DNA from 4 places in the Nonomuraea sp. NPDC002799 genome. Region 2 is predicted to be linked to each of the others. Evidence: riboswitches for the same ligand, from Rfam matches in the RefSeq annotation. Region 2 holds a riboswitch; each other region holds the start of a gene.
The links. A riboswitch is a leader RNA that binds a small molecule or an ion and turns the genes downstream of it on or off. The one in region 2 is predicted to bind S-adenosylmethionine.
Positions count from the first base shown of each region.

Region 1: linked by a shared signal. The riboswitch ahead of thrC (threonine synthase) and the one ahead of ACWD0F_RS23405 (ABC transporter substrate-binding protein) in region 2 are both predicted to bind S-adenosylmethionine.
Region 3: linked by a shared signal. The riboswitch ahead of ACWD0F_RS04065 (aminotransferase class V-fold PLP-dependent enzyme) and the one ahead of ACWD0F_RS23405 (ABC transporter substrate-binding protein) in region 2 are both predicted to bind S-adenosylmethionine.
Region 4: linked by a shared signal. The riboswitch ahead of ACWD0F_RS16745 (GNAT family N-acetyltransferase) and the one ahead of ACWD0F_RS23405 (ABC transporter substrate-binding protein) in region 2 are both predicted to bind S-adenosylmethionine.

Region 1 covers NZ_JBSFVA010000063.1:531-4,330, forward strand. The annotation lists gene ACWD0F_RS49235 (cold-shock protein) at 1-200, opposite strand, end outside; gene ACWD0F_RS49240 (MoaD/ThiS family protein) at 447-722, opposite strand; gene thrC (threonine synthase) at 747-1,979, opposite strand; SAM riboswitch class I at 1,993-2,134, opposite strand; gene ACWD0F_RS49250 (RNA polymerase sigma factor) at 2,213-2,767, opposite strand; gene ACWD0F_RS49255 (alpha,alpha-trehalose-phosphate synthase (UDP-forming)) at 2,799-3,800, shown strand, end outside.
Region 2 covers NZ_JBSFVA010000012.1:203,440-207,239, reverse strand. The annotation lists gene ACWD0F_RS23410 (ABC transporter ATP-binding protein) at 1-279, opposite strand, end outside; gene ACWD0F_RS23405 (ABC transporter substrate-binding protein) at 258-1,346, opposite strand; SAM riboswitch class IV at 1,403-1,524, opposite strand; gene ACWD0F_RS23400 (hypothetical protein) at 1,792-2,697, shown strand; gene ACWD0F_RS23395 (sulfotransferase family protein) at 2,783-3,742, opposite strand.
Region 3 covers NZ_JBSFVA010000002.1:35,253-39,052, reverse strand. The annotation lists gene ACWD0F_RS04075 (cytochrome P450) at 1-657, opposite strand, end outside; gene ACWD0F_RS04070 (TerC family protein) at 657-1,388, opposite strand; SAM riboswitch class IV at 1,515-1,630, shown strand; gene ACWD0F_RS04065 (aminotransferase class V-fold PLP-dependent enzyme) at 1,674-2,960, shown strand; gene ACWD0F_RS04060 (DoxX family protein) at 2,974-3,618, opposite strand; gene ACWD0F_RS04055 (NADH-quinone oxidoreductase subunit D) at 3,742-3,800, shown strand, end outside.
Region 4 covers NZ_JBSFVA010000007.1:293,671-297,470, reverse strand. The annotation lists gene ACWD0F_RS16750 (MFS transporter) at 1-502, opposite strand, end outside; gene ACWD0F_RS16745 (GNAT family N-acetyltransferase) at 616-1,281, opposite strand; SAM riboswitch class I at 1,291-1,377, opposite strand; gene ACWD0F_RS16740 (MarR family winged helix-turn-helix transcriptional regulator) at 1,511-1,987, opposite strand; gene ACWD0F_RS16735 (NADPH-dependent FMN reductase) at 2,074-2,640, shown strand; gene ACWD0F_RS16730 (ankyrin repeat domain-containing protein) at 2,748-3,713, shown strand.

The sequences.
Region 1 (3,800 bases), on a different contig from region 2:
CAGACCGCCCGGACAGCTTCTGCCTGCGGTCCCTTCTGGCCCTGCGTGATCTCGAACTCGACACGCTGTCCTTGTTCGAGAGAGCGGTACCCGTCCATCATGATCGCTGAGTAATGGACGAATACATCCTTACCACCGTCTACCGCGATGAAGCCGTAGCCCTTGTCCGCGTTGAACCATTTGACGGTGCCCTGCGCCACTTCCGACTCCTCTTACTGGGCTCACAGACCTCGCCCATTCCTCCGCGAGACCCGTAATCGTCTGACTTAACGGGAAATCCGCCAGCCGATCGCCCTCGACCATACCTGTGGCACGGGGTTTGGCAACAGAGTCAATCCGCAAACTACGTATTTCTCCGTACGATGGGGTGGTCCAAGGTTGAATTGCCCGGGAAATGGAGAAGGCGCCCACTTGGGGCGCCTTCTCAAGTGTCGGGTCTGTCGCGCTCAGCCGCCGGCGACCGCCGGGATGATGGAGATCTGTGTGCCTTCTGGTGCCGGAGTGTCGAGACCCTCGGCGAAACGGACGTCCTCTTCCCCAACATAAACGTTGACGAAACGACGAATCTTGCCCGATTCATCCAGAATTCTCGCGCCGATCCCCGGGTAGTCGGAGTCAAGCTTGGCGAGAACGTCACGAAGAGTCGCACCCTCGCCACTCACTTCCGCGCGATCACCGGTGTAGGTGCGCAGGATGGTGGGAATCCGCACAGAAACGCTCATGGTTTAAGTCGCCTTTCCTGATTGTCAGACAGTCGCGCGGAACGCGTCGAGGGAGGGCCGGATCACGGCGGTGGGCTTGGCGTCGCCGGCGATGACGTCGAGCGTCTTGAGGCCGTCGCCGGTGTTCAGCACGACGGTCTCGGCCTCGGGGTCGAGTTGTCCCGCTTCGACGAGCTTCTTGAGCACACCCACGGTCACGCCGCCGGCGGTCTCGGCGAAGATGCCCTCGGTCGAGGCCAGCAGCTTGATGGCGGCCACGATCTCGGGGTCCGTGACGTCCTCGACGCCCCCTCCGGTGCGCCGGGCGATGTCGAGCACGTACGGGCCGTCGGCCGGGTTGCCGATGGCCAGCGACTTGGCGATGGTGTCGGGCTTGACGGGCTGGACGACGTCGTGCCCGGCCTTGTAGGCCGTGGAGACCGGCGAGCACCCGGCCGCCTGCGCTCCGAAGATCTTGTAAGGCGTGTCCTCGACGAGGCCCAGCGCCACGAGCTCCTTGAAGCCCTTGTCGATCTTCGTGAGCTGCGACCCGGAGGCGATCGGGATGATGATCTGCTCCGGCAGCCGCCAGCCGAGTTGCTCGGCGATCTCGTACGCGAGTGTCTTGGAGCCCTCGGCGTAGTAAGGCCGCAGGTTGATGTTGGTGAACCCCCACTTGTCACCCAGGGGGTCGCCGATCAACTCGGAGCAGAACCGGTTGACGGCGTCGTAGTTGCCCTCGATGCCGATGATCCGGCCCCCGAACACGCGGGCCATGGCGATCTTGGCCTGTTCGAGGTCGGCCGGGATGAACACGCACGCGTCGAGCCCCGCCCGCGCCGCCGCGGCCGTGACCGCGCCCGCGAGGTTGCCCGTGGAGGAGCAGGAGAGCGTGTGGAAGCCGAAGTTGCGCGCCGCCTCGACGGCCATGGCCACCACCCGGTCCTTGAAGGAGTGGGTGGGGTTGCCCGAGTCGTCCTTGACGTACAGGGACTTGATGCCGAGAGCGGCGCCGAGATTTCCGGCCTTGACCAATTTGGTCCAGCCGGGGTTCATATTGGGCTTACTGGTGACGTCCGCGGGAACCGGAAGCAGCGCGCGATAGCGCCAGATGTTGGCGGGACCCGACTCGATGTCCGCGCGGGTGACCTCGCCGAAGGAGTAGGCCGCCTCCAGCGGCCCGAAACATTCCTGACAGGCGAAGCTGGGACCCAGGGGGTAACGGGTGCCGCACTCGCGGCAGGAGAGAGCGACAGCAGGACCAAAGTCGAGCGACATGAAGCGAGGCCTTCCCTCATCTTCGCCCGCGGCCACCTTGACCGCGAACCGGAATTGGCACCTTGTCCCGGTCGGCCTCGCCAGGTCGCGAGTCGAAAGCCGGGAGGGTTGCCGGGGCTTCGCAGGGCCGGTCCCTCCGCCCCTCTGGATGAGCAATATTCAGTTGTGAAAAGGACTCTACCCGCACAAGTGGCCGAAACGGCCACCCGTCTCAGGATGTGAGAAGTGCAGTCTCAGCGATAGTCCTCACCCAGCACACCCTGCACATATTTGCGCGCTTGGTGGATGCGGGACTTGGCGGTGCCGAGCGGGATGCCGAGCTGCTCGGCCACCTCGCTGTAGTCGAGCTGGACGATGTCGCGCAGCACGAGCGCCTGCGCCAGGTCGGGCTTGTCGGCCTCCAGCGCCTCCATGGCGTCGAGGAGGTCGAGCCGCGAGCCGGCGATCACGCTGACCCGCCGCACGTCGGGTTTCTGCATGGGCAGCTCGTCGGAGGTCTGCTCGGCGGACCTGCGCTTGAGCGACCGGTAGGTCGTCCGCGCGCAGTTGGCCGTCACGATGTGCAGCCAGGTGCTGAACCTCGCCCGCCCCTCGAAGCGCCCGATGTTGCGCGCCACGGCCAGCAGCGTGTCCTGCGAGGCTTCCTCCGCGTCCTGGGTGTAGGGCAGGATTCGGGCGCAGTGCCGCATCACATCGGGCTCGATCCGCGCCAGGAGCTCGCCAAGTGCGCGATGATCTCCGGCGGCGGCGGAGCGGGCGAGTTCCTCGGTTAGCTCGTCAAGCGCCATAGCTGGGATCCTATGGGCGAAAGGAGCCCCGATGAACAGCGTATTGGTGGCCTCCAACAGAGGGCCTGTCTCCTTCACCGTCTCCGACGACGGCGAACTCACCATGAAGCGCGGCGGTGGCGGCCTGGTCTCGGGGTTGTCGGCGGTGGCCAAGGGCGACGGCGTCCTGTGGGTCTGCGCCGCGCTGTCCGACGGCGACCGCAGCGCCGTACGCCAGGCTCCGGGCGGCCGGATCGACCAGGCGGGCTACGACACGGGCCCGCTGCGGATGCTCGACATCCCGCCCGCCACCTTCCACCGCGCCTACAACGCCGTGGCCAACTCGACCCTGTGGTTCGTCAACCACCTGCTCTACGACATCCCCAACGCGCCCAACTTCGGCACCAGGTTCGAGCGGGAGTGGGAGTCCTACCGCGACTACAACGGCGCGTTCGCGCTGGCGCTGGCCGAGGAGGCCGGGCACGGCGCCCGCGTGATGGTGCAGGACTACCACCTGACGCTGACGCCGGCGATGCTCCGCGCCGAGCGGCCCGATCTCCGCATCGCCCATTTCAGCCACACCCCGTGGGCGCCGCCCGAATACTTCTCCCTGCTGCCCGACGACGTGGCCGGAGAGGTCCTGGAAGGCATCCTGGGAGCCGATCACGCCGGGTTCCTGGCCGACAGGTGGGCCCAGGCGTTCATGGACTGCTGCGAGGCTCTCCTGGGCGCGGAGGTCGACCGCGCCGGGCGCAGCGTCACCCACGAGGGCCGGACGACCCGCATCGGCGTGCACAGCCTGGGCGTGGACGGCGACGCGTTGTGGGAGCGGGCGGGCGAGCCCGACGTCGAGTCGCACATGACGGCGATCAAGGAGCAGGTGGGCGACCGCCGGCTGATCGTCCGCATCGACCGCACCGAGCTGTCGAAGAACATCGTGCGCGGCCTGGTGGCCTACGGCGAGTTCCTCGCCGCCCATCCCGAGTGGCACGGGCGGGTGGTGCACCTGGCCTTCGCCTACCCGAGCCGGCACGACCTGCCCGAATACCGGGAG
Region 2 (3,800 bases):
CAGGCCGAGCCCCCGCCGGTACGGCGGCCGCCGCGTCACGTCGGAGCCGTCGATCACGATCCGCCCGGCCGTGGGCTGCACGAAACCGGCGATGGAGTTGAGCAGCGTCGTCTTGCCGCAACCGCTGGGCCCCAGAATGGACAGGAACTCGCCCTTGCGGATGGAGAGCCGGTCGAGGTCGAGCACCCGCGCGCCCTCGTAACCGGCGGCCAGGCCCTCGATCTCGACGTGCCCGGCCCCCTCCTCGGGCAGCTCGATCAGCCGAAGATCTGATTCCATCGCTGCTGCCATTCGTTGAGCTTGGGGGTGGCGACGGCGTAGTCGACCCAGGTGAACTTCTTGAAGACCTCGGGACCGTGCTCGACCCACTGCTCGAAGGAGGGGCTGTAGTCGATCGAGTCGTTCCCGGCGGCGTACCAGGTGCCCTCGGCGAACGGCTTCTGGTTCTGCGCCGCCGTGAGGTAGTCGAGGAACTTGGTGGCCAGCTCGCTCTTCTGGGTGCCGCTGGCGATGAAGTACGAGGTCAGCGCGCCCACCGCGCCGGACTTGGGGTAGGTGAAGCTGATCGGGGAGCCGGCCTGGGCCATGGCGAACGCGCGGCCGTCCCAGAAGGGCATGATCCAGGCGTCGCCGTTCTCCATGACCGTGGCGGCGGTGCCCGCGTTCGCGGGGAAGGAGGACACGCAGCCCTTCAGCGTCTCCAGCTTGGCGAACGCCTTGTCCACGGCCGCCGGGTCGGACAGCTTGCCGCCCTCGGAGGTGACCAGGGCGGAGAAGAACTCCAGGCCCGGGTTGTAGGTGAGCGGGGGCAGGGCGACGTGGCCGCAGAACTGCTTGTCGAAGATGGCCGACCAGTCCGCCGGCGCAGTCTTGATCTTGTCGTTGCGGTACATGAGACCGGTGGAGCCCGTGGTCAGCGGCACGCCGAACTGCTTGCCGTCGTAGGCCGACTTGGAGTTGAGCACGGGGTCGAGCTCTTTCCAGTGCGTCAGCTTCGCGGTGTCCAGGGGCTGCAGCAGTCCCGCGGAGGCAGCGGGCAGCGAGGCGTCCGGGGTGAAGGCCATGACGTCGAACGGCGGGTTCTTGCCCCCGGCGGCACGCAGCTTGGTGAGCCACTCGGCGTTGGCGCCGTAGACCAGGTTCACCTTCGCGCCGGTGTCGCGTTCGAACGGCTCGACGAATGATTTCTTGAACAGCTCGCCCCAGGCGCCCGCGAACGCGGTCACCGTGAGCGTCTGCTGCGCGTCCGAGCCCGGCGAACCGCCCGTGTCCACGCCGCCGCAGGCCGTCAGCGCCAGCATGACCGCCGCACCGGCTCCCGCCAGGCGAGTTACTCCGCCCCTCATCTTTCCCTTTTCCCTTCGAGCGGCCGGCCAAGGGCGCGGGGCAGGGCACGGCTGGGGGACCGCGCTTGCCGCCGGAAGCACCATTCGGCTCGACGACCATGTCATCACCCGGGGCACCCCGCCGCGGTTGGGAGGGTTGCCGTCCAGCAAGCCGGGGCTTCGCACTGAACTCGTGACAAAGCCGACTGTACCAGTCGGGTTTATCTGCAATCGTCTGATCTAGTTTAGTGCCCTGCGTCCTATTTATAACAATTTGTGGCCTGTGGGGTCCGAGTGCCACTTCGGCACCCTCGCTCCCTACCCGGCTCGCTGCGAGGTATGGCAGCCAAGCGGCGGCGCCGGATTTGCCGTAAAGTTAATAGGTAATGCATAGATTGACCCGCCGGACGCAAAGGGGAAGGTGAACGCCATGCCGAGCTCCGCACCGTGGCCTAGTCTCGGGCCCATGCCGACCGATGAGGACCTTCTCGACTCCCTGCTCCCGGCGCCGGACCTGGCGGTCGTCGCGATCGGCCCGCCGGCCGGGGGAGAGGGCCACTGGGCGGGCGCCCCCAGCGCGGTCGCCGCCGACGGCCGGATCTGGCTGGCCTACCGGCTGCGCCGGCCGGTGGGCCAGGGCCGGGGATACGCGATCGTGGTCGCCCGCTCGGCCGACGGCGAACGTTTCGAGACGGTGCTGACCATCGCCCGCGAGCAGATGGCCACCGAGTCGCTGGAGCGGCCGGCGCTGCTGCGCACCCCCGAGGGCCGGTGGCGGCTCTACCTGAGCTGCGCGACGCCCGGCACCAAGCACTGGCGCGTCGACGTGCTGGAGGCCGACGACCCGGCCGCCTTCGACCCGGGCTCGCGCAGGACCGTGCTGCCCGGCGATCAGAAGACCGGGGTGAAGGACCCGGTGATCGTACGGCGGGGCGGGATGTGGCATCTGTGGGCCTCCTGCCATCCGCTGGCCGACCCGGAGGAGGCCGACCAGATGGTGACCGACTACGCCACCAGCGCCGACGGGCTGGAGTGGACCTGGCACGGCACCGCCCTGAGCGGCCGGCCCGGCCTGTGGGACTCGCGGGGGGTGCGGGTCAGCGCGGTGCGGTTCCGGGGCGAGCGGGTGGTGGCGTTCTACGACGGGCGCGCGAGTGCCGCGGAGAACTACGAGGAGCGCACCGGGATCGCCGAGGGCACGGATCCGGCGGTGCTCACGCCCGTGGGCGACACGGCCGCCGCGATCTCGCCGTACCGGGGCGGCGGGCTGCGCTACCTGGACGTGATCGACCTGCCCGGCGGCGCCACCCGCCTGTACTACGAGTACACCCGCGCGGACGGCGCCCACGAGCTGCGCACGGAACTACGCTGACGGCCCGGCGCACCGGGCCGCGCCGGCGGCCGGGCGCATGGCTCGCGCACTGGGCTGCGCTGACGGCCGGGCGCCCGGTTCGTGCTCAGCGGGGTGTGGGCGGGCGGCCGTTCCTGGCCTGGTGCTGGCCGGGCGGGCGGGCCCCGACCATGCCGCCCGAGCGGGTCCGCGGCCCCAGCCAGTCGCTGAAGTCCTCGCCGGTGACCTCCTGAAGGCGCAGGATGTCGTCGGCGAAGTAGGGCAGGAGCTCTCGCCGCTGCTCCCACGTCAACGGCCGGCGCGACTCGCCGCTGCGCTGAAGCAGCCGCTGGACCGGCCAGGCGAGGAACGCGGGCACCCGCCGCCGGAACGAGGCCAGCAGCCGGTGCAGGGGATCCGGGTCGGGGTGCGCCGTGACGTTCTGCTTGGCCAGCTCGGTGAGCAGGCCCTGACGCACGCCGAGGAACGCGCAGATCCGGTCGAGGGTCTCCGCCGGCCGGTCGACCAGGTCCCGGTAACGGAAGATCAGCACCTGCTCGCGGGGGAACAGCGTGAAGAGCCGGGCCAGTTGCTCGCCGTAGCGTCCGAGCCCCGCGTAGTGCCAGAAGTGCGCCCAGCCGCCGGCGATCCGCCGCTCCTCCTCGGCGCACGCGCGTACGACGTCGTCGATCGGCTCCAGGCCCGCCGACCACAGGTGCGTCCAGTTGGAGTGGGCCCGCTCGATGGGGTCGCGCAGGATCACGATGAGCCTGGCGTGCGGAACGGTGTCCCGGATGCGCCGCTGCGCGTCCGCGTCGTACAGATAGAACGGGGTGGCCTCGCCCTTGAGCGCTCCCGGCGGCGCCCCGGCGAACAGCGCCTCGTAGTCCGCGCGCCGCCAGACGTGCTCGCGGTAGGTCTGGGCGTCGCCGGGCCCGCCCGTGGTCGGCGGCGGGCCGTCGGTGAGGAAGAACTTGGGCTCCTTGACCTGGGACAGGAACAGGGCGGGGTGGAGCTGAAGGGCGGCGTGCAGGGCGGTGGTGCCCGCCTTGGGCACACCCACGATCAGGAAGTCCGGCAGGGGCACGGTCGTCCTCCTCCGTCGCGGCAGTGAACGACTAATTACCTACCAGTTATACATGATA
Region 3 (3,800 bases), on a different contig from region 2:
GATCTGGGTCAGCGCGCTGATCAGGTCCTCGCCCGGGCTCGCGGCCCGCTCCCTGGCCAGGACCTTGAGGTAGTCGGAGAACTCCGAGGCCGCGCGGACCGCCTTGTGCTGGGCCTCCAGGGGCGGGTTGAGCTCGTACATGCCGCACATGTCCGCCGACCAGGGGCGCAGCAGATGGCGGTCCTGGTCGGGGATGCCGAGCATCTCGGCGATCACCGTCACCGGCAGCGGCTCGGCGACCTCGGCGATGAGGTCGCCGCCGCCCTTCTCGACGTACGCGTCGATCAGGCCCTCGGCGATGGCGCGCACGCGCGGGCGAAGCGACTCGACCATGCGCGGCGTGAAGGCCTTGGAGACCAGCCTGCGCAGCCTGGTGTGCAGGGGCGGCTCGACGTCGAGCATGCCCGTCCTGCTCACCCGCCAGAACGGCTCCTGGAAGTCCGGCTCAGGCTCCCGGCCGAACTCCTCGTGGGTGGCCACGTGCAGGTAGGACCTGCCCAGGCGGCGGTCCCTGAGCAGGGCGTTCACGTCGGCGTGGCGCGAGATCAGCCACTGGTTCGACGGCTCGAAGTAGCTAACCGGCGCCTCGCGCCGCAACTCGTCATAGATCCGGTACGGGTGAGCAGCAAAATCCGGATTCCAGGGGTCGAAGCGCACTATTTCATAGTAGGAGGGTCATCCTGTGGTTGGGCATGCCTGCCGCGCATCCGGATGTTCAGCAGCTCCACGATGACCGAGAAGGCCATCGCGAAGTAGATGTAGCCCTTGGGGATGTGCTGGTCCAGGCCCTCGGCGATGAGGACCACGCCGATCAGCACCAGGAACGCCAGCGCCAGCATCTTGATGCTCGGATGCGCGTCCACGAACCTGCTGATCGGGCCGGAGGCGAACAACATCACCACGACCGCCACCACGACGGCCGCGATCATCACGCCGAGCTCGTCCACCATGCCCACGGCGGTGATGACCGAGTCGAGCGAGAAGACGACGTCCAGCACCATGATCTGCAGGATCACCGAGACGAACGAGGCGGCGGCGGCCTTCGCGCCGTCCTTGCCCTGCGGGGCGTCCATGCTGTGGCCGATCTCCGTGACGCTCTTGGCCAGCAGGAACAGGCCGCCGAGCAGCAGGATCAGGTCGCGTCCCGATATCTCGTGGCCGAAGACCCCGAAGAGGGGCTCGGTGAGCCGCACCACCCACGACAGGGCGAGCAGCAGGAGCAGCCGGCTGACGAGCGCGGCGGCCAGTCCCATGACGCGGGCCCTGTCCCGCTGCTCTGGAGGGAGCTTCCCGGCCAGGATGGAGATGAAGATGATGTTGTCGATCCCCAGCACGATCTCCAGGGCGACCAGGGTGAAGAAACCGATCCAGATCTGTGGGTCGGTCACCCAATCCAGCATCTGCGTACCTCCATGACATGTGGCCGGGCGGTTTCCCGGTAGCAACGAGCCAGAAGACACATAAGTTCGCCGACTTGCTTTTTGTCCCAGACGTCGGGTTATAGTGCCGTCGTAGGTCATGAGTGCCAGCGACAAGCCCCGGCTAGCTGGCCGGCAACCCTCGCGTCCGCGGCGGGGTGCCCCGGGTGAGGACCTGGTCCGTCGTGCGATGCGGCGGGCAAGCGCGGGCCCATGGCTGCACCAGGGGTCCGATGACCCCCGAGGAGATGCGCCGTGTCCACTCTGACGATCTTCAGCTCCGCTCCCGCCCAGGCCGCGGAAGAGACCTCCGCCGTCACGAGCCGGCCGATCCCGGCCGTGCTCGGCGCCGACCTGGAGGTCCCGGTCAAGGGCGGCAGGCTGGTCGGCTACGCCAACCTCGACTACGCCGCCAGCGCCCCCTGTCTGGAGCCGGTCAGCGCCGCCGTCGCCGCCGCGCTCCCGGCCTACTCCAGCGTCCACCGCGGCGCGGGCTACGCCTCCCAGCTCACCACCGCCCGGTACGAGCAGGCCCGCCACACGGTCAGGGCCTTCGTCGGCGCCCGCCCCGACGACGCCGTCATCTTCACCCGCAACACCACCGACGCCACGAACCTCCTGGCCCGCTGCCTGCCCGAGGGCACGACGGCCGTGGTCTTCGACACCGAGCACCATGCCTCGCTGCTGCCCTGGGGCACGTCCGTGCGCCTGGCGCCGCCCGCCTTCCCCGGCGAGGCCGTGCGCGCCGCCGACGAGGCGCTGGCCGGGATCGACGGGCCGAAGCTGCTCGTGGTCACCGCCGCCTCCAACGTCACCGGCGAGTTGTGGCCCATCGCCGCCCTGGCCCACATCGCGCATCGGCACGGGGCCAGGATCCTGGTGGACGCCGCGCAGCTCGTACCGCACCGGCGGCTCAACCTGACCGCGCTCGACCTCGACTACGTGGCCTTCTCCGGCCACAAGCTGTACGCGCCCTTCGGGGCGGGAGTGCTGATCGGGCGGCGGGACTGGCTGGCCGACGGCGAGCCGTACCTCAAGGGCGGCGGCGCCGTGCGGGCCGTGACCGACACCGTCGAGTGGCACGACGACCCCGAGCCGCGGCACGAGGCGGGCACCCCGAACGTCCTGGGCGCCATCGCGCTGGCCGCCGCCTGCGACGCCCTCACCGCCACCGGCTGGACCGAGCTGGTGCGCGAGGAGGAGCGGCTGATCGCCCGGCTGCGGTCAGGGCTGGCCTCGATCGAGGGTGTGCACGAGCTGTCGTTGTGGGGGGACGACCATCCGCGGGTCGGCATCGTCTCGTTCACGGTGGACGGGCACTCGGCCCGCGCGGTGGCCGAGGTGTTGTCCGGCGAGTACGGCATCGGCGTGCGGGACGGGAAGTTCTGCGCGCATCCGTTCGTCCGGCACCTGCTCGGTGAGAGCGATGGGGGTTGCGAGGACGACACCGCCTCCGCGGTCCGGGCCTCGATCGGCATCGGGAGCACGCAGGAGCACGTGGACCGGCTGATCGAGGCACTGCGCGACCTCGTCGCCCGCTGAGCCCGAGCTTTTATCAGCGGTTCGGCGGCTTCGGAGGCTTCTGCGGCTCGTCGGACACCAGGGCGTCGATGTCCCGCATGTCCTCGTCGTTGAGCTTGCCGGACGACCTGGGCTCCGTCGGCTGCCTCGGCACCTCCGGTGTCGCCTCCGCCGTGGCCGGCCGCGCCGGCGTCATGGGACCGCCGGTGTGCGCCGACGTGCGTGGCGCGTGGGCGGCCAGGTCCTCCTCGGCCGCCCTGCGCTCGGCGCGCCGCCGGAAGACCGAGCGGAAGAGGCCGTCGAGCCCGATCCGTCCGCCGCCGAGCGCCAGGAACAGCAGGCTGAGCGCCGCCAGCGCGCCGGGGAACTCCCAGCCGTTGTCAGCGGCCAGCAAGCCGTGCCCCCAGTGCACGAACGCGATCGCCCCGAGCATGTTGATCAGCAGCAGCAAGGCCACCGGCCGGACCAGCAGCCCGAGGATCAAGAAGATGCCGCCGACGGTCTCGACCACGGTCGCGAACCCGGCGGCGAGCTCGGGCATCGGGATCCCCATCTCCCTGAACCCCTGCGTCGTGGCCCCCAGACCGCCCTGCCACTTCTGCCAGCCGTGCGCAACGAAGATCACGCCTGTCACGATTCGCGCGATCAGGGCCGCGATATCAAACAGAACTCTCTTCATGGTGTTTTCTCCCCCCGTTCCAGGTATTCCTCCCCCTGTCCGGCTTCGGGATGCGCTGCCATAACATTCCTTGACCATGCCCCGTACTGGATCACCACCCGCGACGGTGGCAGCATGGCCGCTATGACGGAACGTGTGGTCGGAATCGGGGCGGGCGCGAAAGAGCTGGCCACCGAGGACAT
Region 4 (3,800 bases), on a different contig from region 2:
CCCCTAGGTAGGTGGTCATCCGGGTCCAGCCGTACACCTGCATGCGGGTCGCGGCGGGGTAGAAGTCGGCGAGCAGGCTGCCGACGGCGGGGTTGTCGATGACCTCGGCGGCGGCGAGCAGGACGCGCATGAGGTAGAAGACGGCGAAGCCGGCGGCCAGGCCGGAGCCGAGGGTGGCCAGGGCCCAGCAGAGCACCACCACTGTAATGATCTTGGTGCGGCTGCGCCGGTCGGCGAGGTAACCGGCGGGCAGCGCGACGGCGGCGGCCGCCAGGGCCGCGGCGGTCGGGATGGATCCGGCCGCGGTGTCGCTGAAGCCCCATTCGGCCTGCAGCAGGGGCAGCACGCCGGCCATCAGGTTGGCTTCGATGCGATCGACCATGCCGACGACGAACAGCACGACGAACGGCCCCCACCCGAAGGGGTTCGGATCGGTCGCGCTGATGCCGCCCGGCGGCGGGGATCCAAGTCGGCGGCGTTCGCGGGCAACGGTCTTCACCATGACTTCTCCTCCGCGGTAAGTGCTCCCCGGGGTGGCGCATGGGACGCGGAAACGCCCCAGAACACGGTTCTAGGACAATGTTCTAGGACGAGTGTCGTACATCACACTGCGTTTCACCAGTACGCAGAGGTGCCGGGTGAAACTTCTGACCCAGAGCTGGGGCGCGGGTGTCTCGCGAGGCGCGCGACCAGGTGGTCCTTGACGGCGCTCCACTCCGAGGTGACGACGGAGTACATGGCCGAGTCCCGCAGCCGGCCCTCCTCGCCGGGGGCCCACGACGGCGACCAGCTCCGCAGCACGCCCTCGAACGTGGCGCCGAGGGCCTCGATCGCGCGCCGGGATCGCTCGTTGCGCGCGTCGGTCTTGAGATCGACGCGCGCCACCCCGAGCCGCTCGAAGGCATGGCTCAGCAGCAGCAGCTTGGCCTCGGCGTTGATGCCGCGACCCTGCGCGGACGCGGCGAGCCAGGTGAAGCCGATCTCGACCGCGCGCAGCTCCGTGCGGCCGGGCCAGTACCGGGGGTCCCAGTACGCCGTGCAGCCCACCGCGCGGCCATCGCTCCGCCGGACCTGCGCCAACGGGACGAGTCCTTCCTCGACGCGGGCGAACTGGGCCGCCAGATAGCCGGGCACCTCCCGCGCGCGGGGCACGAGGGTGAAGCCGTAGCTGCTGCGATCCTCCTCCGCCGCCCGGACCAGGTCATCCGCGTGGCCGGCCGACAGCGGCTCCAGCCTGAGCAGGGAACCCTGCAGCGCGGGCACGTCGAACCAGGGGCGCATGGCGACGACTCCTCATCGTTCCTGGCATTGGCACCTTGCCGTGGCAGGTTGCCGGACCGTCGGCGGGCCAGGTCCCTCGGGTCCTCTGGATGAACACCGCCGATCATGGCGGCCGGCGTGCGCGGACGTCAAGCACGGGACGGGGGGAACGTGTCCGCCCAGGTCGAAGGGGCCCGCGGAAGAGCGCCCCCGGCGGCCGCCGAGCCGTTTCAGCGGGGCCGTGCGCCGGTCAGCGGATTTCGGCGCCCAGGCGCGTCAGCACCGTCTCGGCGATGTCGCCGAGTGCGTCGAGCTGCTCCTGGGTGAGCAGGCCGATCAGGTGGGTTCGCACCGATGCGACGTGCTGGGGGGCCGCCGCGACGATCGCGTCCATGCCCCCGTCCGTCAGCGCGATGACGGCGCCGCGCCCGTCGTCGGCGCACTCCTCCCTGGCGACGAGCCCACGCTCCTCCATGCGGCTGACGTGGCGCGACAACCGGCTCTTGGACCACAACATGCGGTCGGCCAGCTCCTGCAGCCGCCAGCGGCGGCTCTGCCGGGACGACAGCGCGGACAGCACGTCGTAGTCGGCATCCGAGAGCCCGGAGTCGCGCTGCATGTCGCGGGAGATCTGGGTGTCGAGCAGCAGGCGCATCCGGCGATAGCCGAGCCAGGCGCGGAACTCGCGCTCGTCAAGCCAGGGGGGATCGGACACTGGTTCGGGCATGGTCGAACGCTAGCACTGGTTGACGTGTAAACGAAATCCTGGCACTCTCTAGTTTACACGTAAACCTGTTGCTGAGGAGACGCACCATGCCCACGCTGAAGGTCATCGTCGCCAGTACCCGCCCGACCCGCATCGGCAGGACGATCGGTGACTGGGCGACGGCGCACGCCGTCGAGCACGGGCACTTCGACGTCGAGCTGATCGACCTGGCCGAGGTGGGCCTGCCGTTCCTCGACGAGCCCGAGGACGCCACCACCGGGCGCTACGTGCACCAGCACACCAAGGACTGGAGCGCGACCATCGGCGCCGCCGACGCTCTGGTGTTCGTGATGCCGGAGTACAACTACGGCTTCAACGCCCCGCTGAAGAACGCGCTGGACTTCCTGCACGACGAGTGGGCGTACAAGCCGGTCGGGCTGGTCGGCTACGGCGGCATGTCGGGTGGCATGCGCGCCGTCGAAATGATCAAGCCGGTGCTGGTCAAGCTGCGCATGGTGCCGGCCGGGGACGCGGTGACCATCTTCCACCGCCAGTCCATGACCGCCGACGGCCGGTTGTCCGTGGACGAGCGCCTCAGTTCCGCCGCCGACGGCATGTTGCGGGAGTTGCGGCACCTGACGGAGGCGATGTCGGTGATGCGCGCCGCCGGGTAGCGCGCCGGCGGATGTCCCACGCAGTGGAGGCGCGGCCGGAAATTGTCCGTGCCCTCCGCCATGATGGCCTCGCTCGTGTCCACGCGCATGATCTCGATGGAGCTGTCATGACCGTTGATGAAATCGCCGGATGGTCCCATGTGAGGGGGCCTCGGTGGGAAGACCTTGCCTTCATTCGCGCCAAGCTCGACGCGGGTGCCGACCCGAACGAGGGGGCCTACGCCTTCGAGCGGCCGCTGCACGCCGCGGCGGAGCAGGGCTCGCCGGAGGTGGTCGCCGAGCTGGCCGCCCGGGTCGATGACGTCGACACGGAGTTCGAGGGCCGCACGGCGCTCTGGGAGGCGATCTTCAACGACCGGCCGGACAACGCCCGAGCCCTGGTCGCCGCCGGAGCGGACCCGTGGCGGCCCATGATGGGCGGCTGGTCGCCCGGCCGGCTCAGCCTGGCGGGCCCCACGCCCGGCCTGTTCTTCCCGTTCCCACGCGGTCACGCCGGCCTGACCGAGGCGGAGGCCGCCTCCGTGACGGAGGCCGGCCGCTTGGCCGGCGCTCTGGAGGGCAGCTTCCCCTATGACGGGTTCAGCCTCACCTGCGTCGGCGGGATCGGCGCCGCCGAGGCGGCACGGCGCCTGGCCGCTGAACCCGCCGACGAGGACGAGCTGGAAGAGGTCATGGACGATCCCTCCGACGATGGGGCCATGCTCTTCATCGGCTTGACCGACGTGCCCGGCGGTTGCGTCGTCAGCCAGGAGTGGGGCTACATGGCCTCGACTCCCGTCCTCATGAAGGCGCTGTCGGCCGGCACGGTCGCCTACGGCATGTACGCCAACCCCAAGAGCGGCAACCAGGGTCACGTCTGCCGCGACGGCGAGGTCGTCGGCTGCGACACCGCCCCGGGCCGCGGCGACGTGTCCCCCGAAGACCCGGCCGAGGAGATCCTCCTCAAATACCTGTACTTCGGCCACGCCGAGGCCTATTGCTTCGCCGGGGCCGGCCTGCGCCCGGCCGATGCCCGCGCGATCACCGACCCGGACGCGTACCTGCGGCTGCCCGAACGGGACTACTGGCACTGATCAGAACGGGACTACCGGGGCAGATCAGAGGGGCATGCGCTGTCGTTGAGCGGCTCTGGCCGGGTGAGTCGTGCAGCCTGGTCGCCG